Regions from separate parts of the Alkalihalobacillus sp. MEB130 genome, predicted to be linked through region 2. Evidence: a T-box and tRNA genes for the amino acid it is inferred to sense, from the RefSeq annotation. Region 2 holds a T-box; the other holds one or more tRNA genes.

Region 1 (14,645 bases), on a different contig from region 2:
CAAATGATAGTTAGGCATAAGTTGATCCCATTTTGTTACTTCAAATGCTTTTGGTTGTCCTTTAATCTGAAGACTTTTTTCAATATCATTTAAAGCTGTTTCAATAAGCTCACTTTCATTCATCTGTTCTATAGATGAATACGCCGAGTTTGAACTCTTATAAAAAAGTCGAACTAGGAGGTTATGCTGCTTAGATGTGTTTTTCCACTTTCTGCTTGTCCATGTACAAGCATCACATTGTAGATCGCTATTTGACACAATAAAACCAGTTCCATCTGCGGGGAGTAGAGCATCTGGTAGCTCAAAACCAAGATAAATGCTTGTTAAAGACGAGTTTGTTAATCTAGCAAATTCTTCGTTTAATTCATTGTGATTAAATAGAGATTGAGCAATCTGATGAGGTGTTGTTACCACTATATAATCCGCTTCAATGGTTTCATGATTCGAAAAAGAAATCTGATAAGGATCTCCTATTTTATAAATGTTTGTCGTCTCTACTCCTTTTACTATTAGAACATCTTGTAATTGATCTTCAAGTGAATGTATGAGAGTAGAGAGTCCATTTTGAAAAGAAAGAAATTTTTTATTTGAGTTGGAACGGAACTTTTCTTTGTTTTTCTCTAATCCTTTAATAATGCTTCCGTATTTATTTTTATACTCCAATAAATACGGAAGAGTAGAGGCGATACTTAGTTTATTAAGTTTTCCAGAATAAACCCCTGATAAAACTGGAGCAATTTGTTTCTCGACTAATTCTTTTCCTAAGAAATACTCAAGGAAATCACCGATTGAACTGTCTTTGGTGAAATGTTCATTTTTAAGTTCTAAATCTTTAAGTGCTACTTGTTTTCCTTCAGCTGAAACCAATGTACTTTGAAATAATGAATCAACACTTGTTGGGATACCGAATACAGTGTCAGCGGGAATAGGGTGTAATTCATTGTTTGAATAAATATAGGATATCCCAGTTGAATTATAGACCACTTCCTTTTGTAACTGTAGATCTTCGACTAAGGGCATGACGCTTTCGTGTCTTGCAACGATGGAGTCCGCTCCTGTCTCCATAATAAATTCCTCATTTAAAACCGTGTTAATTTTCCCTCCTAGATATTCCTTTTTCTCTATTAACGTTAACTTCGCTTGTATTTGGTGTTCACGTAATAATTTTTGTAAATAATACATCGTGGTTAGGCCAGTAATCCCCCCACCTATAACAGCTATAGTTTTCAGTGTTCTCACTCCTATTTGACAGTTTCTCTATTTATTATAACGTAATGTACTCATTTCTCTCCTTATATTAGTTATCTGTACAACATACTGACATATTTTTTGATTTCCCTCCACTTATTTAGTTAGAGTGGATGGGATACCGGCAGTTTGATTAAGATTTTTTAACTAAAGACTTGTATGTTATTAAGTTTATGATAAAATAAAAATTCGTGAAGGACAAAAAATAAAAACAATAAAAATAGTTGCGTGGAATAAGATGCTGTGGTATAGTATTAATTGTTCGAGTGATTACTTTTACTGTTTTCGTAAATGGGGCCTTAGCTCAGCTGGGAGAGCGCCTGCCTTGCACGCAGGAGGTCAGCGGTTCGATCCCGCTAGGCTCCACCATTTAGGGGCATAGTTTAACGGTAGAACAGAGGTCTCCAAAACCTCCGGTGTGGGTTCGATTCCTACTGCCCCTGCCAATATGATTAACGTGGCGATTGTGGCGAAGTGGTTAACGCACCGGATTGTGGTTCCGGCATTCGTGGGTTCGATTCCCATCAGTCGCCCCATATTACTACAATGTATTGGGCTATCGCCAAGCGGTAAGGCAACGGATTTTGATTCCGTCATGCGTAGGTTCGAATCCTGCTAGCCCAGCCAATGCGGAAGTAGTTCAGTGGTAGAACACCACCTTGCCAAGGTGGGGGTCGCGAGTTCGAATCTCGTCTTCCGCTCTTTTACAATAATGGCGGTATAGCCAAGTGGTAAGGCACGGGTCTGCAAAACCTTGATCCCCGGTTCAAATCCGGGTACCGCCTTCATTAATTTACAAGTATCTGCCTTGCCGGGGTGGTGGAATTGGCAGACACACAGGACTTAAAATCCTGCGGTAGGTGACTACCGTGCCGGTTCAAGTCCGGCCCTCGGCACCAATTAAATAAGCGCCCTTAGCTCAGCTGGATAGAGTGTTTGACTACGAATCAAAAGGTCGGGAGTTCGAATCTCTCAGGGCGCGCCATATTACGGGAAGTGGCTCAGCTTGGTAGAGCACCTGGTTTGGGACCAGGGGGTCGCAGGTTCAAATCCTGTCTTCCCGACCAGAGAGTCAAATAATGTAATATGCGGGTGTAGTTTAGTGGTAAAACCTCAGCCACGAGCAATGCTTCTGCCGAATAAGCTACGAGTTGTCTCGACGCATTTGCTTCTGAGAATTGCTAGAAGAGGAAGAGACATGTTTGGGCGGATTCAATTTTATGATACAAATCTAGTTAACATGCGGGTGTAGTTTAGTGGTAAAACCTCAGCCACGAGCAACGCTTCTGCCGAATAAGCTACGAGTTGTCTCGACGCATTTGCTTCTGAGAATTGCTAGAAGAGGAAGAGACATGTTTGGGCGGAGTCAATTTTATGATACAAATCTAGTTAACATGCGGGTGTAGTTTAGTGGTAAAACCTCAGCCTTCCAAGCTGATGTCGTGAGTTCGATTCTCATCACCCGCTCTTATAAAATTACTGTGGGCCTGTAGCTCAGCTGGTTAGAGCGCACGCCTGATAAGCGTGAGGTCGGTGGTTCGAGTCCACTCAGGCCCACCATTCCACAGTAAAACGTAATAACTGAGATATGGAGAAGTACCCAAGTGGCTGAAGGGGCGCCCCTGCTAAGGGTGTAGGTCGTTTACGCGGCGCGAGGGTTCAAATCCCTCCTTCTCCGCCATGACATGCTTTATTTCTAGTGGCCCGTTGGTCAAGCGGTTAAGACACCGCCCTTTCACGGCGGTAACACGGGTTCGAATCCCGTACGGGTCACCAATTATATGGAGGATTAGCTCAGCTGGGAGAGCACCTGCCTTACAAGCAGGGGGTCGGCGGTTCGATCCCGTCATCCTCCACCATATGCCGGCCTAGCTCAATTGGTAGAGCAACTGACTTGTAATCAGTAGGTTGGGGGTTCAAGTCCTCTGGCCGGCACCACTTATTTCGCGGGTGTGGCGGAATTGGCAGACGCGCTAGACTTAGGATCTAGTGTCTTTTGACGTGGGGGTTCGACTCCCTTCACCCGCATTCATAGAAAAAGAGCACAATCCAAACTAATTGGATTGTGCTCTTTTTCATTTCATTTCCTCTAATTAAACATGAAACGATACCTACCCTAATTTCCCTTCTCACAATTAAAGTATTTAGAAACGAGACGGTCAAGAGAAGCGAATTGCTCTTGATGAACTGAAGATAAGGTGTTTTTTAATGAATCGATCACACTTTCAATAAGAAATTCACGAGGAGAATTGTGAGTGAGTTCCTCTTGGAGGAAATGTAAAAGTTCCAAATTTCTTTCTTTCTCTTCATGGTTTATTATTGAAATCCTCAAAGCGGTAATGACTTCACTAATCTGTGCTTGGAGATTCGTTCCCTCTAGTTCTATAGAAGGAAGCCATTTATTTAAAAGTTCAGGTTTATTTAGTTGTTCATTTGATTGAGCTAGTTCTTGAACCATTTTTTCCATTCGTTTTACACTATAACGCACAACCTGATATGTACTCGTATTGGACTGATGTTCCATTGTGTAATACTTCATGTTTTGATGGAGAATGCCTAAAAACATAATCGCGCAATCGAGTAAATAAGGTTCCTTATCTTTACCAAAAATATCCTGAAATCGTCGATAGACCCATTGTATCGTTCGAATTTGGCCTCGTTTTATAAAGGCTTTGAGTTCCTCGTCGGTTGAGAAGAGGACTTCTTCATACAGAGTAAAAACTTTGTTCTTTTTGTTTGTATTTAATTGAAATTCAAATTGCTTAACGAAAATTTCGATATCAGAAGGATCTTCACCTATAAGCAATTCATTTCGTTCTTTTTCCATCTTTTTATAAAACGTTCTAAAGAGAGCCATTATTAACTCGTTTTTTGAAGAAAAGTAATTATAAAAAGTTCCCTTTGAAATTCCACTGTATTCTAAAATGTCTTGAATGGACGTTGCTTGAAATCCTTTCTCTACAAATAGTTTATGGGACATGTTTATGACATGTTGTTTTCTGTCGTTCATATACATCACCTTTTATTTGAAGTTGAACTGCTAGTATAGAAGTAATCATACCTTATTTTATTTATTTGGACAAATCCATCACTATAAAGAAATTTTAGTGTTGAATTAGTTGAACCGTTAGTATAATATATTGTCAAGATGAACTAAAGGTATAAAAGATGTACCTATGGTATAGAGAGGGGAAATATAATGGAACATTCCATTGATAAAGGCACTCGTCCCAATTACGGAGTCTTATCCGTACTTATGATAGGAGCATTTATTGCATTTTTAAATAACACACTATTAAATATTGCGTTGCCATCAATAATGATGGATTTGCAGGTAGGACCAGCAACAGTTCAGTGGTTAACAACAGGCTATATGCTTGTAAATGGAATTATGATTCCAACCACTGCTTTTTTCATTCAAAAATATTCAGTGCGGCGTTTATTCCTAATTGCAATGTGTTTGTTTACTTTTGGAACAATCGTTGCGGGACTCGCTCATGTATTTCCGTTACTTCTAGCAGGTCGAATGTTGCAAGCTTCAGGGTCAGCTATCCTAATGCCTCTTTTAATGAATGTTATGTTAGTAAGCTTTCCGATTGAAAGAAGGGGGACTGCTATGGGTATTTTCGGGTTGATTTTAATGGCAGCACCAGCTATAGGTCCCACTTTATCCGGTTGGATTGTCGAACATTACAATTGGAGGATGCTATTTCATTTTGTTGCACCTATTGCAGTTGGAGTGTTAACGATAGGGTTTTTCTTGCTTAAAGATAAGAAAGAAAAGGTAAATCTTAAACTAGATGTTTTCTCTCTTATGTTATCAAGTATTGGTTTTGGCGGAGTTTTGTACGGGTTTAGTTCAGCGGGTAGCAAAGGGTGGGGCAGTCCTCTAGTCTATTTAACTATCATTATTGGAATGATTTCATTAGTCTCTTTTATCTTTCGTCAATCGAAGCTCGAAAGGCCGATGTTAAATTTTGTGATTTTTAAATACCCGATGTTTGCGTTGTCTTCAGCTATTTCTATGATCTTAACTATGGCTATGTTTTCTGGAATGCTACTTTTGCCTATCTATGTTCAAACTATTAGAGGTATTTCTCCATTTGATGCGGGGCTAATGATGTTGCCGGGGGCTTTAGTTATGGCTTTTATGTCACCTGTCACTGGAAAATTGTTTGATAAATATGGTGGGAAAATACTAGCCATTACCGGGTTATCTATTATAACGGTGACGACCTATATGTTTAGTACATTAACATTAGAGACGACCTATCAATATTTAATGATTTTACATGCGGTAAGAATGTTTGGCATTTCTATGGTTATGATGCCCGTTCAAACGAATGGATTAAATCAGTTGCCGACACGATTTTACCCACATGGTACGGCTATGAATAACACATTAAATCAAGTGTCTGGGGCCATTGGTACAGCTTTGCTCGTTACGTTGATGTCGAATCGTACTGAATCAAGAACAGCTGCATTTTTGGAAAGATCACCTGAAACTTCTCTTGAACATATTTCGGTTTTAGCGATGTTAGATGGAATTAATTTTGCCTTCTTTATTTCTTCTTTTATTGTGATTTTTGCGCTAGCGTTAGCGTTTTTGATGAAGCGGGTAAAACAAGAAGAAGAGGAAGATTCATACGAAACAAAACCAACGGGTACTAAGGTAGTTGTTTAACAACCTTAAAATAGACAAAGTATGCGAAAACAGGCATGATCACAAATGAGTTCGTGCCAGCTGAGCAATTAGTTTTGAATCATAAGCGTAAATTGGTAGGATAGAGTAGAAACTGATCAAGAAAGGACACATAATTATGTCAAAAATTAACATTCCTGTTTCCGTCTTAAACTTGGTACCTATTCGTCAAGGACAAAATTCACAAGAGGCTATTGATTCCATGGTGGATCTTGCACAAGCGACGGAAAAGTTAGGTTTTTCAAGATATTGGATAGCCGAACATCACAATACATCTACTTTAGTGAGTTCCGCAACACCAATTTTAATTAAGCATACATTAGAAAATACGAATCACATCCGGGTAGGTTCTGGGGGGATTATGCTACCGAATCATTCTCCTCTCGTTGTTGCAGAACAATTTGGTACGATGGCAACCATTTACCCTGATCGACTAGACTTGGGTCTTGGTCGGGCTCCAGGTACAGATATGAGGACGGCCAATGCATTAAGGCGTTCGAAAAATGATTCTGTCTACACGTTTCCTGATGATGTAAACTCCTTGTTGACGTATTTTGGTCCAGAAGAGGAACAAGGATTTGTAAAATCATTTCCAGGAGTTGGAACAGGGATTCCAATTTATATCCTTGGGTCCTCAACGGATTCAGCTGTGTTAGCAGCTAAATTAGGTTTGCCATATGCTTTTGCATCCCACTTTGCACCAAGATATATGGAAGAAGCCATTTCTATTTATCGTAAACAGTTTCAACCTTCTGCGTATTTGGATGCGCCATATATGATGGTTTGCTTGAATGTCATTGCAGCTGAAACTGATGAAGAGGCACGTTTTGAAGAAACGACAATGCAACAATTTTTCTTAAATGTAGTGCGGGGTACACAAAGTCCGTTAAGTCCTCCGGTTCATAATATGGATGACATTTGGAGTATGCCAGAGAAGGAAATGGCTAAATCGATGTCTAGTGTCACGTTAGTAGGTTCGAAGGATTCAATCCGAGAGCAATTAACGCGTTTTCAAGAAAAGTATAACGTTGACGAAATTATGGCGGTTTCGTATATTTATGATGAGGGGAAACAAAAGCGGTCTTACGAAATATTTAAAGAAGTGGTTGATGGAAGGTAAAAGAACATGATTTATGATGCTTCCGTTAGTTTAGTGTAAATGAACTATTTTATAAAACCTTTAGGCCAAGAGGGAAGTCTCTTGGCCATCTTTCAATTCTATTTAAGAATCGCTTCAATCTTTTCTAATTCTTCAGTTGAAAAATCAAGGTTGTCAAGTGCTTTAACGTTCTCTTCAATTTGACTTACTTTACTAGCGCCAATTAAAGCAGATGTAATTCTTCCCTCGCGAAGAACCCAAGCTAAAGCCATTTGTGCTAGGCTTTGATTTCTTTCTGCAGCTATGGCGCCAAGTTTCTTTACTTTATTCATAACGTCCTCGGTCACTTGGTCCTCACTTAAAAAGCCTGTAGATTTAGCTACGCGAGAATCTGACGGTACTCCGTTAATATACTTATTTGTTAACAAACCTTGCTGAAGTGGACAGAACGCAATCGACCCAACTCCATTTTTTTGAAGAACGTCTTGTAACCCATCATCTTCAATCCATCTATTTAACATCGAGTAACTTGGTTGATGGATAAGTAAAGGTGTACCTAACTCATCTAAGATTTTAACAGCCTGGTCTGTTTGTTCCGCATTATAGCTGGAAATTCCTATGTATAGTGCTTTTCCTTGGCGAACAATTTGATCAAGTGCACCCATCGTTTCTTCAAGGGGTGTGTTAGGGTCTGGACGATGGGAGTAATAGATGTCTACATAATCTAGTCCCATCCTTTTTAAGCTTTGATCTAAACTCGCGATTAGATATTTTTTCGAACCCCATTCTCCATAAGGGCCATCCCACATGTGGTAACCGGCTTTTGTAGATATCACAAGTTCATCCCGGTACGGCGCGAAATCAGTTTTTAATAAAGAGCCAAGCATTTCTTCGGCAGAACCTGGAGGTGGTCCGTAATTATTGGCTAGATCAAAATGGGTTATGCCTAAATCAAAAGCGCGACGAAGCATAGCTCGTCCGTTTTCGAATGGATCAACTCCGCCGAAGTTGTGCCATAAACCTAGTGATAGAGCGGGGAAAAGTAATCCAGATTGACCGCAGCGGTTGTATTTCATTGTGTTATATCGGTCTTGGCTAGCTTGATATACCATTGTATGACACTCCTTTTATATTATACTCACTTAACGAAAGCCCTTTCGCGGGTTATACATTATTTTATATAAAAGAAGGGCATTATGAAAGTGAAAGTTACTATAAATTTTTTTGTATATAGCCGTAAGCTGCGATAAAGATGTAGAATAATACTGATGAAAAAAATTGGAAGTAAAGAAATCACCGAAAACATTGCGTAGAATTATCTATCGTGTTAATATAATATTTGTCGCCGGGTTATGGCGGCATTACAATCCGAGACATATCCTACGATGTGCGTAAACCCTTTTTGTTTTAAACCGTATTGTTTTCTAGGGATTCTAACATTTGATAACTGATGCCAAGCCTTCATTTATGAAGGATCGCAAGATGTTACCATGAAGAAACCCACCTGCTCAGAGCGGGTTATAAAAACAGTTAGGGTGACGGCATCAGTGGGAATATATTTTAGAAAATACATACCGTGCTAGATGGGGAGTTGGCGGTGCCCTGTGACTCGCAATCCGCCTTAGCGAGATTGAATTCCTATCTGCGGTATCGTTTATGTAAGGTTTGCCTTATGCAAGCGGTGTTGACCATTGGGGTCCACGCAACAGAAACCTATGAAACTGGTCAGGTCCGGAAGGAAGCAGCCATAAATAGATCATTCTGTGTGCCGTGGGTTACCCTGATTGAGCTGGCTACATTAGTTACACTTATGTAACGATATCAAGGATAGGTGCACGGTTACAATGCGGTTGTGGCGGAATGGCAGACGCGCTAGGTTGAGGGCCTAGTGGGGGTGACCCCGTGGAGGTTCGAGTCCTCTTAACCGCACCAAAAATTACCAAGGAAATTGTTTTGAAAAGTGTTGGTAATATTGATAAATTATGATATGTTGATGTTCTCACTGCTGAAGGTAGTGAATTTTTTGGTGTATTGTCGCGCGGAATTTAATATTTTGTTGTAACTTGAACTAATTAAAGATTATTATGGGGATTTTGGATAGCCACGTGTGGACAATGTTTTCTATAAAGGCTCATCTAGTAACGTCCTCCTCTCTTTAAGAGGAGGACGTTACTAGATGAAAAACCACAACCGACAATGGTTGTGGTTTTTGCTGTTCACAAAATAAGTAAGGAAATAAAAGAGAGTTTGCCACTTGAAACATCAGTCTTTATCAACCTAAAAAAGAAGTTAGAAAAGGTAATTCTGGCAGATGATTTTCCTGTATGAAGAGTTATAAGCATTGTTTCATTTTTGGTTTTTAAGACATAAATTGGAAAAAATTGAATTGAAATGTTTACCAATTCAGTATCATAAGTTAAAATATTAGTTAAATAGTTTTGTAACTAAACTCCTACTTATTAGGATGATGAAAGGGAGGGAATAGGAGGTAAGGGCAGATTATATGAAGGTAATTTCGATTAGAGGGTGAATTTATACCTATCATAACATCGAAGAGACAGCAGTAAGAGGGAGCTATTCTCTTTAATTAGGACTCGTATTTATTGAATTCTAACTAACTACTTAGTGACAAAAGCCGGTGAAAAAATGAGGAGTGATAACATGAATCGTTTACAAGACAAGCCAACTTACTATGATGGAAGCGGATTGAAAAAGGTAGTCCCAGGAGACAAAAAAGGATATAAAGATTATGTCATTCAACCAGAAGGAAATATGAAGCATGTACAAACTCCTTATTTTCCATTTTTAGAAAAATAAAAGAACAGCGGGTTGGGATTGAAGCCAACCTGCTGTTCATAAGTTCATTAGAATGTTTTTGCCACTTCTTTTGCTTGTTCTAATCCTTTTTCGATGATTTCTTCAGCTTGATCAGGGAATTGGTTATGTCCTTCAATAATAACCGTTTGCAATTTTTCTACACCCCAGAAGCTAAACATTGTTTTTACAAAGTTAACAGCCATTTCTGCTGATTGAGCAGGGCCCTCTGAGTAAACACCGCCTCTTGCATTTAGAAGAACAACGTCCTTGTCTGGTAGTAACCCTTCAGGACCTTCAGCTGTATAACGGAAGGTTTTACCAGCTTGAGCCATGTAGTCTAAATATGTGTGGAGAACAGCTGGTACTGTGAAATTCCATAGTGGGAATGCGATCACAACTTTATCTGCTTCAAGGAATTGATTTAAATAACGATTTACGATATCTGTTGTTTCTTTTTCAGAAGGAGTTAACTCTAATCCTTTTGAAAGCTTGAACATACCATTAATCTTATCCGTATCATAATATGGTAAGTTCTCTTCGAATAAATCAAGCTCCGTAATAGTATCGTTAGGATTAGATGCTTTATATTGATCTAAAAAAGTGTGATAAAGTTTAACACTTACCGCCTGTTCGATAGGTCTTGAATTTGCCTTAACAAATAATACGTTTGCCATAAAAAATACCTCCATTTAATAATGTTGCTATAGCAACAAATTGTGTAAATGTAACTAGTACTTTATTAGTAACTACAAAGAAGTACTACATCACGTTATTTTGTATCTTAGAAAGAAGCTAAAAATAAATAGTTGCTATACATACTAATTACATAAAACTTAGTATAATTAAGGTCAATCTCAAAGTCAATCAATACGACTTAAAATAAAATGGGAGAGCAAAAACAGGTCTCCAGAGGAGGAGGCCTGTTTGAATCATCTATTTTAAAATGTCATGATCAACATAACGCTCACCGTTTAATTCGCTAATAATATTTATAGCAACAGCTGCACCATTTCCTGCAGTGACAATAGTATGTACACTTACCCCCGCTATAGTTCCCGCTGCCCAAATACCGTCTTTATTCGTGCGCCCATCTTTATCAACTTCAATGATGGATTTAATTCTAGGTTCTGTTGCCGTTATAACTGTAAGCCCAATTTTTTCAGCTAAGTTGCTCAATGCACCAGTTGCAAATAGTACATGTTTTGCATGAACTTCTTGGTTCTCACCTTCAATTTTATATCCTTCAGCTTCTGAAGAAACGTTAACGACAATGTCTTCAATTATTTCAGCACCAAACTTAATGGCTTGATTTTTACCTGTTTCCACTAAATCAGGACCAGCTATTTCATTGACCCCGTAATGATTTTCAACCCATGCTCGTTGAGTCATCCCTTTGCTGTTATCAAGAACAACCACTTTCTTCCCGGCCTTCGCTGCAAAAATGGCTGCACTAGCACCTGCTGGGCCTCCTCCAATTATGGCGATATCGTACATAGTTCATTCCCCCAAAAATGATAATAGTAAAGCGCTTCCTAAAATATATATCTGTAAAAGAGCAATTACATTTGTAATCTTTAAAGTTGCTCCTGTACATTTTTATTCATTTTTTCTAGGATCTTCTCCATTTGCATTAGTTCTACTTCTGAAATTCCTTTGCAAACGAGATCATTAAATTGTTCTGCAATAGGAATAACCTCATCCCCAAGCTTCTTTCCACACGGTGTTAAGTAAAGCTTGAGAGAACGGCGGTCATCTTGACAATGGCTCCTTTTAATAAACCCTTTTTTTTCTAAGTTTGATGCCATTCTAGCAATGTTAGTCTTATCTTTTTCTAATTTAGTCACAAGTTGGTGTTGTGACAGACCATCTTGTTCCCACAGGAGCATCATAATTAAATTTTGCTCTGGAGCGAGGTTATATGGCTCTAATTTAGCTTTAACATAGCTAGTTAAAGTTAAATCGGTTTTATGTAGTTTAATACTAATATAATCTTGGAAGGATAATTTCAATATGTGCACCTCACAAATAGTTGCTATACATACTAATTTCAAACTAAGTATAGAAAAATTGTATACTTCTGTCAACTTGAGTTTGTAAAATAAATGTAAAAAAGGAAGGGGATTCAATTCATCTCTAGAGGGGGGCTTAGAAATAATGTACTAAGGAAAGAGAACAACTAAAGCCATGTTACTCTAGATATCCTCTTTTTTCCGAATTAATTTTTGAACTGCCGGGATATCTGCTGGTGCCCATTGTAGTGATAAGAGCTGTTCTCGTTTGAGCCAAAGTAATTTAGAATGTTCATTTGCAATGGGGAGACCTGCTATAAGTTTTGCTCTAATAACAATAAGGTGAATCGTAAACTCCTCATACGTATGCGTGTGTTCGTGAAATACATCGATAGGTTCAATTTGGCATTGCAATTCTTCAGTAATTTCTCTTTTCAGAGCAGAGTAACAATCTTCGTCTTTTTCAACCTTTCCCCCAGGAAACTCCCACATGTTTGGAATTTTCATCACGGGAGAACGAAGTGCACAAAGGATTTCCAATTTTTCATTTTCAATAATAGCGGCAACGACATTGATGGTTTTATTCATAGGGCCTCCTATGTCAGGTATTATGAATGGTGGAGAGGTACAATATAGTAAAACTCGTAAACATTATTTCAACTTCTCACTTTCCTCTATTAGATGTTTCACTAATTGTCCAACCCTCTCATTATCTAATTCGTAAGAAGCGGCCTTGATTTCTTCGTAAATTAATTGGTCAATGACTTCGTCGCGATCAATATCCACCCACTTATTTTCTTTGTCTAACTGCGCTAATTGTGCTTTCACTCGGTTTAATGCGTTTTTTTCCATTTTTTTCACTCTCCTTTCAATTTTTTTTAGATTTGTTTACTTATTATGATCATAGTAAGTTGAAAAAACAACCTATTCCTTTCTCCTGAATACCCCAGGAGATTTTCCGTGTTTTTTCTTAAACACTTTATGAAAATACGTATAGCTACCAAACCCACAGTTTTCAGCAATTTGTTCAAGGGACAAATGAGTATATTTCATTTGGTCTTTAGCTGCAGATAAGCGAATATCTTGCGCATATTCAATCATTGTTTTTCCAACATGTTCTTTAAATAGGTGCACGGCCCGGGAGACACTTAGTTCGACGTGCTGTGCAACTTCTTCAATTTTAAATGGGGTTAAAGCTTCTTCTTCAATAAAGCGCATCATTCGGCTGACGATAGGTGGACGCTCGAAGAATTCAGTCGTTTCATTGACAGCTCGTTCAAGAGAAAGGCAAAGGGCCTTCATTAAATACTCTACTAATTCACGGTTCTCTTTTGTAGGAGGGCGGCGTTCTTCAACTATTATATGCCTCCATAGTGTTAGAATTTTCTCATCTAAATGAATACGTGAAATACTTGGTTTTTTGGAGCGCTCCCACCAATGATCGATCCAATCTCCTTTACAAAAAACATAAAAATCACTACTATTCTGATCTTCCTCTATTTTTAATTCATAATAATCTCCTGGTTTAAGGAGGAGGAGATGACCTTTTTCAATAGACATCGAATCTTCGTTAATAACGATTTCACAAGAGCCTTCTGTTTGAAGACGAAACAAATAGTCACTTAATCCTGATTTATAGGAAGAATAAAACGGTTTAGAATGATGAGAAAAACTACATAAGCCAATAGAAATCATTGTGAGTGCTCCTTTTTATATTAAAAATAGCAAAATAGTTGATGTTTTAATCATATCATTTATTTTCATGAAGGGAAAAACCAATTATCATAAAGGAAATTGATGATAATGTATGAATGAAGGAGGTAAGGGGAGAGTAAGAAAGGCTTTTTTTATTAGAGAACATTAAAGCGTTTACAAATAAATGGTGAAAGAGGTTTTGGATATGTCAAACATTTCAGTTGCAGTTCAAATGTATACATTGCGCGAAGAAAGTGAGCAAGATTTTGTTGGTACACTAAAAAAAGTAGCGGAACTAGGTTTTGAGGGAGTGGAGTTTGCTGGTTACGGAGGACTTTCGGCAAAAGAAGTACGAGTGGTACTAGATGAACTAGGTTTAAAAGCTGCATCAAGCCATATCTCATTAGTTGAATTAAAAGATAATTTAGAGAAAGTAATAGAAGATCAAAAAATTCTTGGTAGTAAATATATTGTTTGTCCATTTTTAATGCCGGATGAGCGTACAGAAGCACATTATCAGTCTCTTATTTCTTTTTTAGAGGAAGCAGGTTCAAAATGTAAACAAGAAGGCATTACGCTTTGCTATCACAATCATGATTTTGAACTTGAGCGTTTACATGATGGGAGAACAGCACTTGAAGCGATTTTCGATGACACAAGTGCAGATCATGTTCAGACAGAACTTGATGTGTATTGGTTAACAAAAGCGGGTGAAGATCCGGTTGAATGGATTCAACGATACAAAGGACGAACACCTTTGGTTCATTTAAAAGACATGACAACAGATGAAGAGAAATTTTTTGCAGAACTTGGTACAGGTGGGGTCGATATTGAAGCGGTACTGGCTACGGGTGAAGAAGCAGATGTTCAATGGTGGATCGTTGAGCAGGATGCAAGTCGTCGTACTCCACTAGAAAGCATTGAAATGAGCATTAATTATCTAAAGACAAAACTTCCTCATTTAGCTGAAAAATAAAGGAGGAAGGGACATGGCATTAAAAGTAGGACTTATAGGCTGTGGTAACATAAGCGGAATTTACTTAAAGAACAGTCAACGATTTTCAGCGTTTGATAT
Region 2 (14,645 bases):
GATTCACCGGTTGCTTGGTTGGAAAGGTGGCAGTGGAGGGTTTGAAAAGGGCGATCATGAACCATTAGAAGGAGAACTTCTCATTGTTGATGAAAGTTCCATGGTTGATATTTGGTTAATGAATCAGTTACTAAAATCCGTTCCAAAAGGAATGCAGGTCGTTCTAGTTGGTGACCAAGACCAATTGCCATCTGTTGGCCCAGGTCAAGTCCTTCGTGACTTTTTGGAATCCGACATGATTCCAACCGTTCCTTTAACAGATATTTACCGTCAAGCAGAAGGTTCCTCCATTATAGAGTTAGCCCACTCGATGAAAGAAGGAACGATGCCAAGTAACTTACCTGAGCCTCAATCAGATCGAAGGTTTTTTCCATGTCAGGTTGATCAAGTTCAACAAGTGGTTTCTCAAATTTGCGAAAATGCAATGAAGAAAGGTTATACTGCAAAAGAGATTCAAGTTCTCGCTCCAATGTATAAAGGAAATGCAGGAATTACCCAATTAAATTCAATGTTGCAAAATTTGTTTAATCCAAAAACAGAGCAAAGAAGAGAAATCGGTTTTGGTGATGTAGTGTATCGAACTGGAGATATGGTGCTGCAATTAGTGAATAACCCGGACGAACATGTTTATAATGGTGACCGTGGAGAAATTGTTGCTATTTTCTATGCAAAGGAAAATCAAGAAAGACAAGATCAATTGGTCATTTCTTTTGATGGCACAGAGGTCGTGTATGTAAAGAAAGACTTGAATCAAATTACTCATGCATACTGTTGCTCCATTCATAAAGCACAAGGTAGTGAATTTCCGATTGTTGTAATGCCTGTTGTGAGAAATTATGCAAGAATGCTGAGACGAAATCTGCTTTATACTGGCATTACAAGAGCGAAGCAATTTCTATTGTTATGTGGGGATTTAAAAGCGATTCACACAGCGATCACACAAAAAGACGAACTCATCCGAAATTCAATGCTACAGCAAAAGTTGCAACAATTGCCTCTGTCGAGTGGGAGCAATCAACCAACATAATCAAAAACAAATCGCCACACACTAAGATTGTTCGGAAAGGTGGCGATTTTTTTGCGTACTTTTTCAACAGTTGAAGGATTACCGGTCCTTTCGATTTCTACAGGTAAAGAGTGCGGACATGTCGTGGATTTGTGTTATGAAAATGGGCTTGTAACTGGGTTTCTGATTGATCCAAAAGGTTGGTTTGCTAAACATTTATTTCTACCGGTAAACCATATAACCAGTATTGGTCCGGATGGTGTAATGGTAAAGGACTATTATGCCTTACAGCCTCTTTCCAAAAAAGAAAAACATGCATTTCATTTAAAACATGGCAAGCATCGTCTTCATGGTACTGCTTTATTAACAGCAGAAGGGGAGAAATTAGGCTTGCTAGAGGATGTATATTTCTTGGAAGAAGTGGGCACGATTGTAGGGTATGAGGTGACGGAAGGGTTGGTAGCAGACCTAGTTGAGGGACGTCGAGTTGTGAAAAGCGACTCGAAGTTAACCATTGCTGGGGGGCGAGCCATCCTAACGGAATAGAAGGGAGTCTTTTACCATGCATTGTCCAAACTGTAAGAGCAAAGATATCGGAAAAATCGGTACAAACCAATACTATTGCTGGAATTGCTTTGTAGAAATGAGTTTATTAAAAGGAAGATTATCGATGCACCAAGTGGAAGAAGATGGTTCACTTAGCTCGTTGGATGATCTGTTTGAAGACGAGGACCTTCAAGTTGGGATGTAGGCCAACCGTGTAAGGAAACAAAACTTATTGAACCATAGTGATAATAGTAAAAAGAGGGCTGGACGGATCCTAATGACTTAGGAGAAGGACACTCTCTTTTTTTTCAAGGGCGCGGGAAACATGAAAGATGTGGCTTCTCTGCAGCTGTGAAAAAGAGGAGAGAGGAAAATCACGACCGCAAGAGAGTAGTTTGCGGCCTCCGAAAAAAGGAGATAGAAATACCACGACCGCAAGCGACCTTTCTGCAGACCTAAAAAAGAAAAGCAGTATCGTTTCTGATATAAAGGGAGCGTTTGTAATTTTGAATGGATATGAGTTGGCTGTACACAATAGTAATTGGGGGTGTGTGCGATGGAAATTCAACAAAAATGGTTATATCGACTAGTTTTCACGTTACTAACACTACTAATTATTTATATGATCGTCCAACTAGCACCTTTATTATCTCCCATAAGTGCAATGATTCGAGCACTTGTGTTACCTGTTGGGATTGCTGTTTTATTAACATATTTACTTCATCCATTAGTAGAGAAGATGCATGATTCTGGGATGTCAAGACCACTAGCTGTTTTGCTTATTTTTTTATTAATTGTCTTTACATTAGGGTTTTTGTTAACAATTGGACTGCCATCTTTTATCAAGCAAATACAGCATGCTTTTGAAACCATACCTGCTCAAATTCGAGAGCTAGAGAGAGAAACGCAAAGATTGCAACAATATATTGAGACGCTCCCTGCTCCGTTGCAGACTCAAACACAAGAGTGGAGAGTGCAACTTGTCCAAATGGGTGAAAGTGCTTTTGACCAAATTGAACAGGCTGCTCTTTTTCTAATTAAGTCGATGTTTTCATTTATCGTTATTCCTTTTCTTGTGTTCTTCTTTTTAAAAGACCATGATGCTATTAGAAGAATATCTTGGTATGTAACGCCCAGAAAATGGCGCGATGCTCTTAAAAAGTATATTAAGGATGTTGACCATACATTTGGGAGTTACATTCGAGGTCAGTTACTCGTCTCCTTATCTGTTTTTATTATTTCCACAATTGGTCTTTGGATAATAGGGGTTCCTTATCCCATTTTACTTGGTTTATTTATGGGTGCAATGGATTTAATTCCTTATTTCGGGCCTTTTATTGGAGCTGTGCCAGCTGTGATTATTGCATTTTTACAGTCATGGCAATTAGGGGTAGCCACGATTATTTTAATATTTGTTATCCAACAGATCGAAGGAAATATTTTATCTCCGGTCATTGTTGGAAAAACTCTTCATTTACACCCTGCTCTCATTATTCTTGCTTTATTAGTCGGGGTAGAAGTAGGGGGGTTCTTAGGAATGCTTATCGCTGTGCCGATCTTAGCGATTGGAAAAGTTACGTTGCTTCATATCCGGTTTCACTTCATGAAAGATTGACATTTCGATAGTGGATTTCTATAATAGAAGGGCATACAGAGCTATTTGAGAAAGCAATGAATAAAGCGTTGATGGAACGAGTATGAAGCAGACCATTCAAAAGAGAGGTGTACCTTGGCTGAAAGTACACTGTTTGAAGGGCTTCAGAAGGCTACTCCTGAGTGCAGATAATCTCTGACGTTAAACCGCGTTAAGGTTTTTAAGTGATAGGCAAGAACTGTCTATAATTAGGGTGGTACCGCGTGATAAACTCTCGTCCCTTTTAGGGATTAGGGTTTTTTTATTTGTTCAAAATTAGTTACATAAATGAAGGAGAGACAAGAAATGAGAAAACTGACATCTGCTCAAGTTAGACAAATGTATTTAGATTTCTTCAAAGAAAAAGGCCATGACATTGAACCAAGTGCTTCCTTAGTACCGCATGAAGATCCTTCGTTGCTATGGATCAATAGTGGGGTAGCGACGCTAAAGAAATACTTCGATGGTCGTGTCATTCCAGAAAATCCAAGAATAACAAATGCGCAAAAATCGATTCGTACAAATGATATCGAAAACGTCGGGAAAACAGCTCGTCACCATACATTTTTTGAAATGCTAGGGAACTTCTCAATTGGTGATTATTTTAAAGAAGAAGCAATTGAGTGGGGATGGGAATTTCTTACGAGCGAAAAATGGATCGGTTTTGATCCTGAGAAATTATCGGTAACCGTTCATCCGGAAGATAATGAAGCGTACGACTATTGGAAAAACAAAATTGGCATTCCTGAAGAGCGTATTATCCGTCTTGAAGGGAATTTTTGGGACATTGGTGAGGGACCTAGTGGACCGAATACGGAAATCTTCTATGATCGTGGACCAAGTTATGGAAATGATGAAAGTGATCCCGAATTATATCCAGGTGGAGAAAACGAGCGTTATTTAGAAGTGTGGAACCTTGTATTTTCTCAGTTCAACCACAATCCTGATGGTAGCTATACGCCGCTTCCAAAGAAAAACATTGATACTGGTATGGGTCTTGAACGTATGGTGTCTGTTATTCAAGATACACCAACCAATTTTGAAACAGATTTGTTTATGCCGATTATTCAAGCTACAGAAGAAATTGCTGGGGTTACATATGGAAAAGATAAAGACATCGATGTGGCTTTTAAAGTTATTGCCGATCATGTTCGGACCGTTACCTTTGCTGTAACCGATGGTGCTTTGCCTTCAAATGAAGGAAGAGGCTATGTACTTAGAAGACTTTTGCGTCGGGCTGTTCGTTACGCAAAATTAATCTCAATTAACCGCCCATTTATGTTTGAACTCGTTCCAGTTGTTGGGGAGATTATGGTTGACTTTTACCCAGAAGTGAAAGAAAAGACGGAATTCGTTCAAAAAGTCATGAAAAACGAGGAAGAACGTTTCCATGAAACATTGAATGAAGGGTTATCCATCCTTGAGAAAATTCTTGATGATGCCGAAAAAGCAAACAAATCTGTCATTGATGGCAAAGATGTGTTCCGTTTATATGATACGTACGGGTTCCCAGTAGACCTAACGGAAGAATACGTACAAGAAAAAGGGTTGGAGATTGATCGAGACGGGTTTGAGAGAGAAATGGAAGGACAACGAGAGCGTGCGCGTTCCGCTCGTCAAGAATCAGGCTCAATGCAAGTACAAGATGAAGTACTTGGTCAAATTACAACTGAAAGTACGTTTGTTGGATACGATCATTTAAATACCGATGCTACTGTTGATGTGATTGTATTTGAAAAAGAAGTAGCGGACCTTGTTTCTGCTGGAAACACAGCTCAAGTTATTTTAAACAAGACCCCATTTTATGCCGAAAGTGGTGGACAAGTAGCCGATAAAGGAACCATTCGTGGTGAAAATGTAGTTGCTGAAGTAACGGCTGTTACGAAAGCACCTAATGGTCAACATCTTCATACAGTTGAAGTAAAAGAGGGCGTTCTTGAAAAAGGAGCAACCGTTACGTGTACTGTAGAGGAAACTGAGAGAATCGCAATAGTTAAGAACCATACTGCAACACATCTATTGCATCAAGCTTTAAAAGACGTCCTTGGAGCTCATGTTAACCAGGCAGGTTCATTAGTGTCAGAAGATCGTTTGCGTTTTGACTTCTCTCACTTTGGTCAAGTAACAGCAGAAGAAATGACAAAAGTAGAAGAAATCGTGAACGAACAAATTTGGAATGCACTTGCTGTTGATATTTCCTTAAAGAAATTGGACGAAGCAAAAGAAATGGGAGCAATGGCCCTTTTCGGTGAAAAATATGGTGAAACAGTTCGTGTCGTTCAAGTTGGCGATTATAGCTTAGAGCTTTGCGGTGGTTGTCATGTTCGCAATACAGCTGAAATTGGATTGTTTAAGCTTGTTTCTGAATCAGGAATTGGTGCAGGAGTACGTCGAATTGAAGCGGTGACAGGCAAGGGTGCTTATGAGCATATGAACGCACAAATTCAATTGCTAAAAGATGTTGCTTCAAATTTAAAAGTGAAACGAGTACAAGATGTTCCTGCAAGAGTGGAGGCATCTCAACAACAAATTAGAGAATTACAAAGAGAAAATGAATCATTATCAGCAAAATTGGGCAATATGGAAGCTGGGAATCTTATCAATGAAGCTGTTGAGATCAATGGAGTTAAAGTATTGACGAAAAAAGTCGATGCAGCTGATATGGATGGATTACGAGGTATTGTAGACACGTTAAAACAAGACGTCGCTTCTGGAATTATCGTGTTAGGTGCGGTATCTGGAGATAAAGTAAATATTGTGGCTGGTGTAACGAAAGACTTACTTGATAAAGGCTTCCATGCAGGGAAACTAGTCAAAGAAGTGGCGACTCGTTGCGGTGGCGGCGGTGGTGGCCGTCCAGATATGGCTCAAGCTGGCGGAAAAAACCCAGCACAATTGGAAGAAGCGTTAGCGTTTGTAGGAGAATATGTAAATACAATTTCCTAATTCGACTTTAATGGTGTACAATGGAAATAGACAAGCTATTATTAGACAAAATTTGTCGGATAGCAATGAATGAAAGAGGTGTTTGTGATGAGCTCTATGGACAAAACGATGCAATTTAATTTTCATGATGATACGGTTGATGTTGATGTCCAAGAGGTGCTCCTTTCTGTATATGAGTCACTTGAAGAGAAAGGTTATAACCCCATTAACCAGATTGTTGGCTATTTACTTTCAGGAGACCCTGCGTACATTCCGCGTCATAAAGACGCAAGGACACTCATTCGTAAGCTAGAACGTGATGAACTAATTGAAGAGTTAGTAAAATCCTATTTATCACAGCACCGTAAGGAGAATGAATGAGAGCACTCGGCTTAGATGTTGGAACGAAAACAATAGGTGTTGCTCTAAGTGACGAGCTTGGATGGACTGCGCAAGGATTAACGACGCTTAGACGCAAAGAGGATGAAGAAGAAAAGGATTTTGAATCGATTGCTCAGCTAGTCAAAGAGCATGGTGTTGATACGATTGTTATCGGAATGCCTAAAAATATGAATGGTACAATCGGTCATGCTGGTGAAAGAAGTCAATTATTTGCTGATACATTAAGTACACATGTTTCGTGCACGATAAAGATGTGGGATGAGCGTTTAACGTCAGTCGCAGCAGAACGTATGCTTATCTCAGCAGATGTGAGTCGAAAAAAAAGAAAGCAAGTCATTGATAAAATGGCAGCGGTCATGATCTTACAAGGATACTTAGACCATAAAGGATCTTAGACCTAATTACTGATAAGAGGTGCAATGTTTAATGACAGAACAAGAAAAAGAACGAATCGTGATTCCTGATGAAAACGGAGACGAACATCTTTTTGATGAATTATTCAGATTTCATGTGGATGCAACAAATAAGTCGTATATTCTCGTAACTCCAGTAGGTGCAGAAGAAGACGATGAGGAAGAAGTAGAAGTATTTGCTTTCCGTTACGAGGATCGTGAAGGGGAAGAAGACGATATTGCCTTATTTCCAGTAGAAACGGACGAAGAGTGGGAAATGGTTGAAGAAATGTTGAATACATTTCAACCTGAAGATGAGGAATAAGTAGTAGAGAAATCATGCTACACTTAAAAAAGTAGTACCCCAAAATAAGGGTACTGCTTTTTTTCTTTAATTTTCGTCGAATTGTAGTATAATATAACGGTGGAAGGAGGAGAATGATGTCTGAATCCAACGAAAAACCACGAAATGACCTTTATGAGGAGCGAGTTTCTCAGGCTAAGGTTGTTCGGAAAATTGTTTTTTATAGTTTAATTGGTATATTTATTATAGGTATCATTTTATTTATAAGTGCTTATTTTTATTTGAAAAATGCTTTAGGCCCTGTTGATGCGGCTGATCCAGAGGAAATTCAGGTGACAGTTCCAATAGGCTCATCAGCCAATCAAATAGGTACGATCTTAGAAGAAGAGGGCTTAGTTCGAAACGGTACATTCTTCCGTTATTATGTTCGTTATAAAAATGAGTCAGGATTCCAAGCTGGAGATTATGCACTTTCGACAGATATGACAATGGATGAAATTATTGCTGAATTAAAAGAAGGAAGAGTAATGCAAGAACCAGAACTTGTTTTTACGATTCCAGAGGGTAGATGGCTTGAAGATGTAGCTAAAATTATGGCTAACGAAACCTCTCATACGGAAGAAGAGGTTATGGAAGTTTTGACCGATAGCGAGTATATTGAATCATTAATTGATCAATACTCGATGTTAACGGAAGATATATTAGATGAAGATATTCGGTATGCTCTAGAAGGGTATTTGTTTCCAGCACGTTATGATTTTATGGACGAGGATCCTTCAATAGAATCGATGATAGAAGCTATGCTAGGCGGTACACAGAAGGTGATAGAAGAATTCGCTTCTGATGTGGAGGCAAGTGAATATAGTATACATGAGATCTTAACCCTTGCTTCGATTATTGAGAGGGAAGCACAAAAATCGGAAGACCGTTATCTTATTTCTGGAGTTTTATATAACCGGTTAGATCGAGATATGCCGTTGCAAGTAGATCCGACTGTTTCCTATGCTCTTGGTGAACATCTCTATATGACAAGTTATGCTGCTTTAGAAGTGGATTCTCCTTATAATACGTATCGATATAGAGGAATTCCAATTGGCCCGATTGCCAATCCTGGAAAAGATTCCATTCGTGCGGCTTTGAGCCCTGAAAAGACAGATTACCTGTTTTTCTATGCGCGATTTAATGGAGACGTTATTTATAATGAGACTTATGAAGAACATAATCGTACTCATCAAATGTATAGGGACGAATGGGTAGAAGGACAAAGTCAACAAGCTGAGGAAACAGAAGAGTAAGCAGATGATAAGGGGGATGTGTTTCTAAACACGCCCTCTTTTCTATGGTTGAATGATGAGAATGGAGTGGAATGATGATTAATAAACAAGTAGAGGATTATTTAAAGTCGCTAATCCCAACACGCGGGGAGCGAGTCGAACAAATAGAAGAATTTGCAAAGGTTAACCAAGTTCCAATTATGGATCTTATCGGGATGGAAAGTCTATTACAACAAATGAAATTACATGAGCCGAAACGAATTCTTGAAATTGGAACAGCAATCGGCTATTCTGCCATTCGAATGGCTCAAGCTTTTCCTTCTTCACGTATCGTGACAATGGAACGGGATGAGGAAAGATTTACGGAGGCACTGAAAAATATTTCCGAACTCGATCTTGTTGATCAGATAGATGTAAGGTTTGGAGATGCGCTTGATTTGGCTCAAACACTTGAATCAGAACCCCTTTTTGATGTATTATTTATTGATGCCGCAAAAGGGCAATACCAACGCTTTTTTGATTTATATGGGAAATTGGTTAAACCTGGTGGCGTGATTTATTCGGATAATGTGTTATTTCGTGGTTTGGTTGCGGAAGAAGACATAGAAAATAAACGATTACAAAAACTAGCAACAAAGATAAAAAGCTATAATGAATGGTTAATGAATCATCCTGACTATGATACAAGGATTTTGCCAGTGGGAGATGGATTAGCTGTCAGTATAAAGAGATAAAAGGAGTGAACTATGGGAATGAAACCTGAACTGCTCGTTACACCAAAAGACATTGAAGCGGTAAAACGTTTATTTGTAGCTGGTGCGGATGCTATTTTGATTGGGGAAGAACGCTATGGTCTTCGTCTAGCCGGGGAATTTTCAAGAGATGCGATTACAGAAGCGACAAACATCGCTCATGATCTTGGCAAGAAAGTTTATGTTGCCATGAATGCTCTTTTTCATAATGAAAAAGTAGATGAATTGGCGGAGTACATTACATTTTTAAAAGATACAGGTGTGGACGGAATAACGTTTGGAGATCCGGCTGTTTTAATGACTGTGCGTGAAGTGGCTCCTGATTTGAAATTACATTGGAATACAGAACAAACAGCGACGAATTGGTTCACTGCTAACTATTGGGGACGCAAAGGTGCCAAGCGTGCTGTGTTAGCTCGTGAAATTAATATGGATGCGATTGTAGAAATAAAAGAACATGCTGAAGTTGAGATAGAAGTGCAAGTTCATGGAATGACTAGTATGTTTCAATCAAAAAGAACATTGATCGGGAACTATATGCAATTCCAAGGCAAAAATTTATCAGTAGAAAAACGAGACAAAGAGCGAAATATTCATTTGTTTGATCCTGAACGCAATGCTCGTTATCCAATTTTTGAAGATGAAAATGGAACACACATTATGAGTCCTAATGATATTTGCATTATTGATGAATTAGAAGAAATGATGGATGCGAGTGTGGATAGTTTTAAAATAGACGGATTATTAAAGTCGACAGATTATATGGAAGCTGTAACAGCACTATATCGGGAAGCCATTGATTTATGTGCAGATAATCGCGATGAATACGAAGAACGAAAAGAGGCATATTTAAAGAAAATAGAAGACATTCAGCCGGAAAATCGTAAGCTTGATACTGGATTCTTCTTTAAAGAAACGGTTTATTAAGAAGGGAGGCTATGAAAAAATGACTACCATTGCAGAACGAACAACAGAAGGCAAACGTGTGATAACAAAAAAACCAGAACTTTTAGCACCAGCAGGAAGTCTTGAAAAGCTCAAAGTAGCGGTTCATTACGGGGCAGATGCGGTTTTTATTGGTGGGCGAGAATTTGGATTACGTTCAAATGCAGACAACTTTTCCATTGAAGAAATGCGAGAAGGAGTTGAATTTGCTAATAAGTATGGAGCAAAAATATATGTAACAACGAATATTTTTGCTCATAATGAGAATATGGACGGGCTTGAAGAGTATTTACAATCATTACAAGAAGTTGGGGTAACAGGAATTATCGTTGCAGACCCTCTTATTATTGAAACCTGTAAGCGAGTTGCACCTAAAGTAGAGGTTCATCTTAGTACTCAACAATCTTTAAGTAACTGGCTAGCGGTTAAGTATTGGAAAGAAGAAGGATTACACCGAGTGGTTCTTGCTCGTGAAGTAGGTCTTGAAGAAATGCTTGAGATGAAAAAGAAAGTCGATATTGAAATCGAGGCCTTTATTCACGGAGCAATGTGTATTTCTTATTCAGGTCGATGCGTGTTAAGTAACCATATGACTGCACGTGATTCAAACCGAGGCGGGTGCTGTCAATCGTGTCGTTGGGAATACGACTTATATGAGACAAACGAAAACGGGGAGAAAGCTCTGTTTGAAGAGGGAGATCCTCAATATACAATGAGTCCAAAAGATTTAAATCTTGTCCAAGCAATTCCGAAGTTAATCGAAGCTGGAATTGATAGCTTGAAAGTGGAAGGGCGCATGAAATCCATTCACTATGTTGCTACTGTAACAAGTGTCTATCGTAAAGTGATTGATGCTTATTGTGAAGATCCAGATAACTTCCAAATTGATAAAGCATGGCTAGACGAACTCGAAAAATGTGCGAATCGTGATTTTGCTCCTCAATTCTTCGAGGGAGAGCCGACGTTTGAAGAACAAATGTATGGAAAACATCCGAAACGGACAAAGTTTGATTTCGCTGGATTGGTACTTGATTACGATCAAGAAACATCCATCGTTACATTGCAGCAACGTAACCACTTTAAGGTGGGAGATGAGGTTGAATTTTTCGGCCCTGAAATTTCAAACTTTATTCAAAAAGTCGATACGCTTTGGGATGAAGATGGCAATGAGATTGATGCAGCACGACATCCGTTACAAATTGTCAAGTTTAAAGTAGACCAAGCAGTGTATCCGCAAAACATGATGCGTAAAGAGGTTAAATAATGTCTAAAAAGCCAATTGTTATCGGTGTGGCCGGGGGAACAGGTTCTGGTAAAACAACGGTAGCGAAAGAAATATTTTATCAATTTAATGAACAATCGATTGTTCTTATTGAACAAGATGCTTACTATAAAGATCAAAGTCACTTACACTTTGAAGAACGACTAAAAACAAACTATGATCATCCTTTAGCATTTGATAATGACTTGTTATTGGAGCATTTACAATTGCTCTCGTCAGGAAAAGGAATTAAGAAGCCGATCTATGATTACAAGGCTCATACAAGGTCAAAGGATGTTATCAATATTGATCCAAAAGATGTTATTATTGTTGAAGGCATCTTAATTCTAGAAGACGAACGTTTGCGTGAGATGATGGATATTAAATTATTTGTAGATGCTGATGCTGATATCCGAATTATCCGCCGTTTGGTAAGAGATATAGAGGATCGTGGTCGTTCTATCGAATCAGTAATTAATCAATATACATCAGTTGTAAGACCGATGCATTTACAATTTATTGAGCCAACGAAGCGATATGCAGATGTGATTGTTCCAGAAGGCGGGCAGAATCGTGTCGCAATTGATCTAATGGTAACAAAAATTCGAACAATTATTGAAGAGAAAGCGATTTTGTAATAGCATAAGAACAGGTCTATATTTTATGAGACGATTTTAAAAACTCGGTAACCCGAGTTTTTAGTCTACATATGAAGTTGAACTTTTGTATTTCATTATTATTTGAACGTAGTAGATGAGGAGTGAAAGACATGGCAGAAGAGAAAAAGCATTATATGACAATGGATGGTAAGAAGAAGTTAGAAGAGGAATTAGAATACTTAAAGACAGAACGACGGAAAGAAGTCGTTGAAAGAATAAAAATTGCTCGTAGCTTCGGTGACCTCTCTGAGAACTCAGAGTATGATTCTGCGAAGGAAGAGCAGGCTTTTGTTGAAGGACGTATTGCTCAACTAGAAAAGATGATTCGTAATGCCGTTATGATCGAAGAAGAAGAAGGTGCAGCAAATGTTGTATCTCTTGGGAAGACAGTGAAATTTATTGAGCTTCCAGATGGAGAAGAAGAAGAGTATACGATCGTGGGTAGTGCAGAATCAGATCCAGCAGCTGGGAAAATTTCAAATGACTCTCCAATGGCACAAAGTTTATTGGGACGAGGTATTAATGATAAAGTTTCCGTTAACACACCAGGTGGGGAAATGGAAATTAAAATTGTCGATATTAGCTAACACATCAAAAAAGCTGCTCATACTGAGTAGCTTTTTTTGATTGTGTAAAACCTTGTATCAACCTGTTCTCGCGCTTTTCGGAAAGATCTTGTATAATTAACGACAGAGAAAAGGATTAAAGGGAGTGGAGTTATGCAAGGATATCGTTTTGAACAACGTAAGAAGAAGCGAGAAAACCGTATATTAAATGTGGCGATAGCTGTAGTGACCATTCTTATTATTGTAGTTGCCGTTCAAATTTTCTTAGGAGCAACCAAAAGTGAAGAAGCATCGACTGAAAATGACTTAGTAGAAGAAATAGAAGAAACAAATGAAACAGAAGTAATTCAAGATCCTGTTGAGACAAATGAGGAAGCAAGAGAAGAAGAGGAACCTGAGGTAAGGGAAGAAGAGGACAGCGAAGAAGAGACAGAAATGGATGAAGAATTTGTTGAGGCTGTTCCAGAAGAAGACTGGTCACCAGTAGGGACATCGCAAACGGGTGAATTTACTCCTGACTTCACAAAAAACGGGACGAACTGGAATGAAATGGTGAGGGCTATTCAGCAAGCTACAGGGTTTTCTGATATGACTATTTTTTGGCTAGGTAACGGGGGATCGGCAACGAGAGCTCGTGGAGAAGTAAGTGATAGGAATAATCCAAGTGAACGTTATGAAGTGTTTATTGAATGGGTTGATGGCCAAGGCTGGATGCCTGTTGAGAAAAACAAAATAAATTAATGGCTTCGGGTTTATTTGAAAAGAATCGCATCACAAACCTTTTCAGATAAACCCTTCTAAAATGAATGAGCAGAAAGGGTATTATCTATGTCAAAAACGATTGTAATAAATGGAACCATCATTACTGTAAACGGTTCGAATCAAGTACTTAAAGGTGGAGCTATCGCGTTTGAAAATGGCAAGATTACATATGTAGGTGAAACGCCAAACGATCTTTCCATGTATGAGGAAGTCATTGATGTAAAAGGCGATTATGTGTTACCTGGTTTAGTAAATACGCACGGCCATGCTTCAATGTCGTTGCTTCGTGGTTATGCAGACGACCTTCCATTGCAACAATGGCTAGAGGAGAAAATGTGGCCTATTGAAGCTCAGTACACAAAAGAGCATGCGAAATGGGGAACATACTTATCGTTGATTGAGATGCTACGTACAGGGACGACAACATTTGTTGATATGTATGACAATATGGATGAAGTCGCAATGGCTGTAGAAGCATCAGGAGCAAGAGCTAGGCTATGTAGAGGGATGATTGGCTTTGGTTCAGAAGAGTTACGTCAAAGTAAGTTAGAAGAGGCCTCAAGCTTTGCTAGAAATTGGAACAACAAAGCGAATGGACGAATTACAACGATGATGTCACCACATTCACCGTATACGTGTTCACCTCAATTTATAGAACAAATTGTATCAAAAGCAGTTGAGCTAGACGCACCGATTCATATCCATATGTCTGAAACGATCGCAGAAGTAGCTCAAAATGAGAAAGAATATGGGGAGCGTCCAGTTAAGCATCTAGAAAAGCTAGGTGTGTTCTCACAAAGAAGTTTGGTAGCACATGCTGTACATGTGGAAGATTGGGAAATGGATATTCTCGCTAAACATGATGTGAAGGTGTCAAATAACATTATTAGCAATTTGAAATTAGCAAGCGGTATTGCCCCTGTACCTGAAATGCTAAAGAAAGGAATTACTGTTTCTCTTGGAACGGACAGTTCCGCTTCTAATAACAATCTAGATTTATTTGAAGAATTGAAGCAGGTGGCTCTTTTATACAAAGGTGTCCATAACGATGCAACCTTAATTCCTGCAGAAAAGGCATTGCAACTAGCTACCATTCATGGAGCTGAAGCGATCTGGTTAGAAGATCAAATCGGAAGCCTTGAGGTTGGGAAAGAAGCTGATTTCATTGTGATGAATACGAAACAAGCTTTTTATCAGCCTGCTCATAATCCGGTTTCT

Evidence for each region. A T-box is a leader RNA that pairs with one kind of tRNA and senses whether it is charged. The one in region 2 lies ahead of alaS (alanine--tRNA ligase), so its partner is inferred to be a tRNA-Ala.
Region 1: it encodes a tRNA-Ala, which carries the amino acid that the T-box ahead of alaS (alanine--tRNA ligase) is inferred to sense. The anticodon was not compared.

What each region holds. Positions count from the first base shown of each region.
Region 1 covers NZ_JAOANA010000013.1:79,343-93,987, reverse strand. Annotated here, with positions in the region: gene N0O92_RS14275 (protoporphyrinogen oxidase) at 1-1,230, opposite strand, end outside; tRNA gene N0O92_RS14270 (tRNA-Ala) at 1,542-1,617, shown strand; tRNA gene N0O92_RS14265 (tRNA-Trp) at 1,621-1,694, shown strand; tRNA gene N0O92_RS14260 (tRNA-His) at 1,709-1,784, shown strand; tRNA gene N0O92_RS14255 (tRNA-Gln) at 1,801-1,875, shown strand; tRNA gene N0O92_RS14250 (tRNA-Gly) at 1,878-1,949, shown strand; tRNA gene N0O92_RS14245 (tRNA-Cys) at 1,963-2,033, shown strand; tRNA gene N0O92_RS14240 (tRNA-Leu) at 2,059-2,147, shown strand; tRNA gene N0O92_RS14235 (tRNA-Arg) at 2,157-2,233, shown strand; tRNA gene N0O92_RS14230 (tRNA-Pro) at 2,239-2,315, shown strand; tRNA gene N0O92_RS14225 (tRNA-Gly) at 2,645-2,715, shown strand; tRNA gene N0O92_RS14220 (tRNA-Ile) at 2,732-2,808, shown strand; tRNA gene N0O92_RS14215 (tRNA-Ser) at 2,839-2,929, shown strand; tRNA gene N0O92_RS14210 (tRNA-Glu) at 2,950-3,024, shown strand; tRNA gene N0O92_RS14205 (tRNA-Val) at 3,032-3,107, shown strand; tRNA gene N0O92_RS14200 (tRNA-Thr) at 3,111-3,186, shown strand; tRNA gene N0O92_RS14195 (tRNA-Leu) at 3,195-3,276, shown strand; gene N0O92_RS14190 (TetR/AcrR family transcriptional regulator) at 3,365-4,258, opposite strand; gene N0O92_RS14185 (MDR family MFS transporter) at 4,448-5,932, shown strand; gene N0O92_RS14180 (LLM class flavin-dependent oxidoreductase) at 6,069-7,070, shown strand; gene mgrA (L-glyceraldehyde 3-phosphate reductase) at 7,169-8,161, opposite strand; RNA gene ssrS (6S RNA) at 8,424-8,607, shown strand; RNA gene ffs (signal recognition particle sRNA large type) at 8,624-8,888, shown strand; tRNA gene N0O92_RS14160 (tRNA-Leu) at 8,896-8,981, shown strand; gene N0O92_RS14155 (hypothetical protein) at 9,711-9,866, shown strand; gene N0O92_RS14150 (FMN-dependent NADH-azoreductase) at 9,914-10,540, opposite strand; gene N0O92_RS14145 (FAD-dependent oxidoreductase) at 10,800-11,360, opposite strand; gene N0O92_RS14140 (MarR family winged helix-turn-helix transcriptional regulator) at 11,441-11,875, opposite strand; gene N0O92_RS14135 ((deoxy)nucleoside triphosphate pyrophosphohydrolase) at 12,059-12,463, opposite strand; gene N0O92_RS14130 (hypothetical protein) at 12,527-12,727, opposite strand; gene N0O92_RS14125 (helix-turn-helix transcriptional regulator) at 12,800-13,570, opposite strand; gene N0O92_RS14120 (sugar phosphate isomerase/epimerase family protein) at 13,776-14,546, shown strand; gene N0O92_RS14115 (Gfo/Idh/MocA family protein) at 14,560-14,645, shown strand, end outside.
Region 2 covers NZ_JAOANA010000014.1:71,507-86,151, reverse strand. Annotated here, with positions in the region: gene recD2 (SF1B family DNA helicase RecD2) at 1-1,027, shown strand, start outside; gene N0O92_RS14945 (PRC-barrel domain-containing protein) at 1,079-1,552, shown strand; gene N0O92_RS14940 (hypothetical protein) at 1,569-1,757, shown strand; gene N0O92_RS14935 (AI-2E family transporter) at 2,109-3,167, shown strand; T-box leader at 3,227-3,431, shown strand; gene alaS (alanine--tRNA ligase) at 3,492-6,131, shown strand; gene N0O92_RS14925 (IreB family regulatory phosphoprotein) at 6,219-6,491, shown strand; gene ruvX (Holliday junction resolvase RuvX) at 6,488-6,907, shown strand; gene N0O92_RS14915 (DUF1292 domain-containing protein) at 6,939-7,229, shown strand; gene mltG (endolytic transglycosylase MltG) at 7,346-8,503, shown strand; gene N0O92_RS14905 (O-methyltransferase) at 8,578-9,216, shown strand; gene N0O92_RS14900 (peptidase U32 family protein) at 9,229-10,161, shown strand; gene N0O92_RS14895 (peptidase U32 family protein) at 10,181-11,443, shown strand; gene udk (uridine kinase) at 11,443-12,078, shown strand; gene greA (transcription elongation factor GreA) at 12,210-12,686, shown strand; gene N0O92_RS14880 (YrrS family protein) at 12,819-13,406, shown strand; gene N0O92_RS14875 (amidohydrolase family protein) at 13,494-14,645, shown strand, end outside.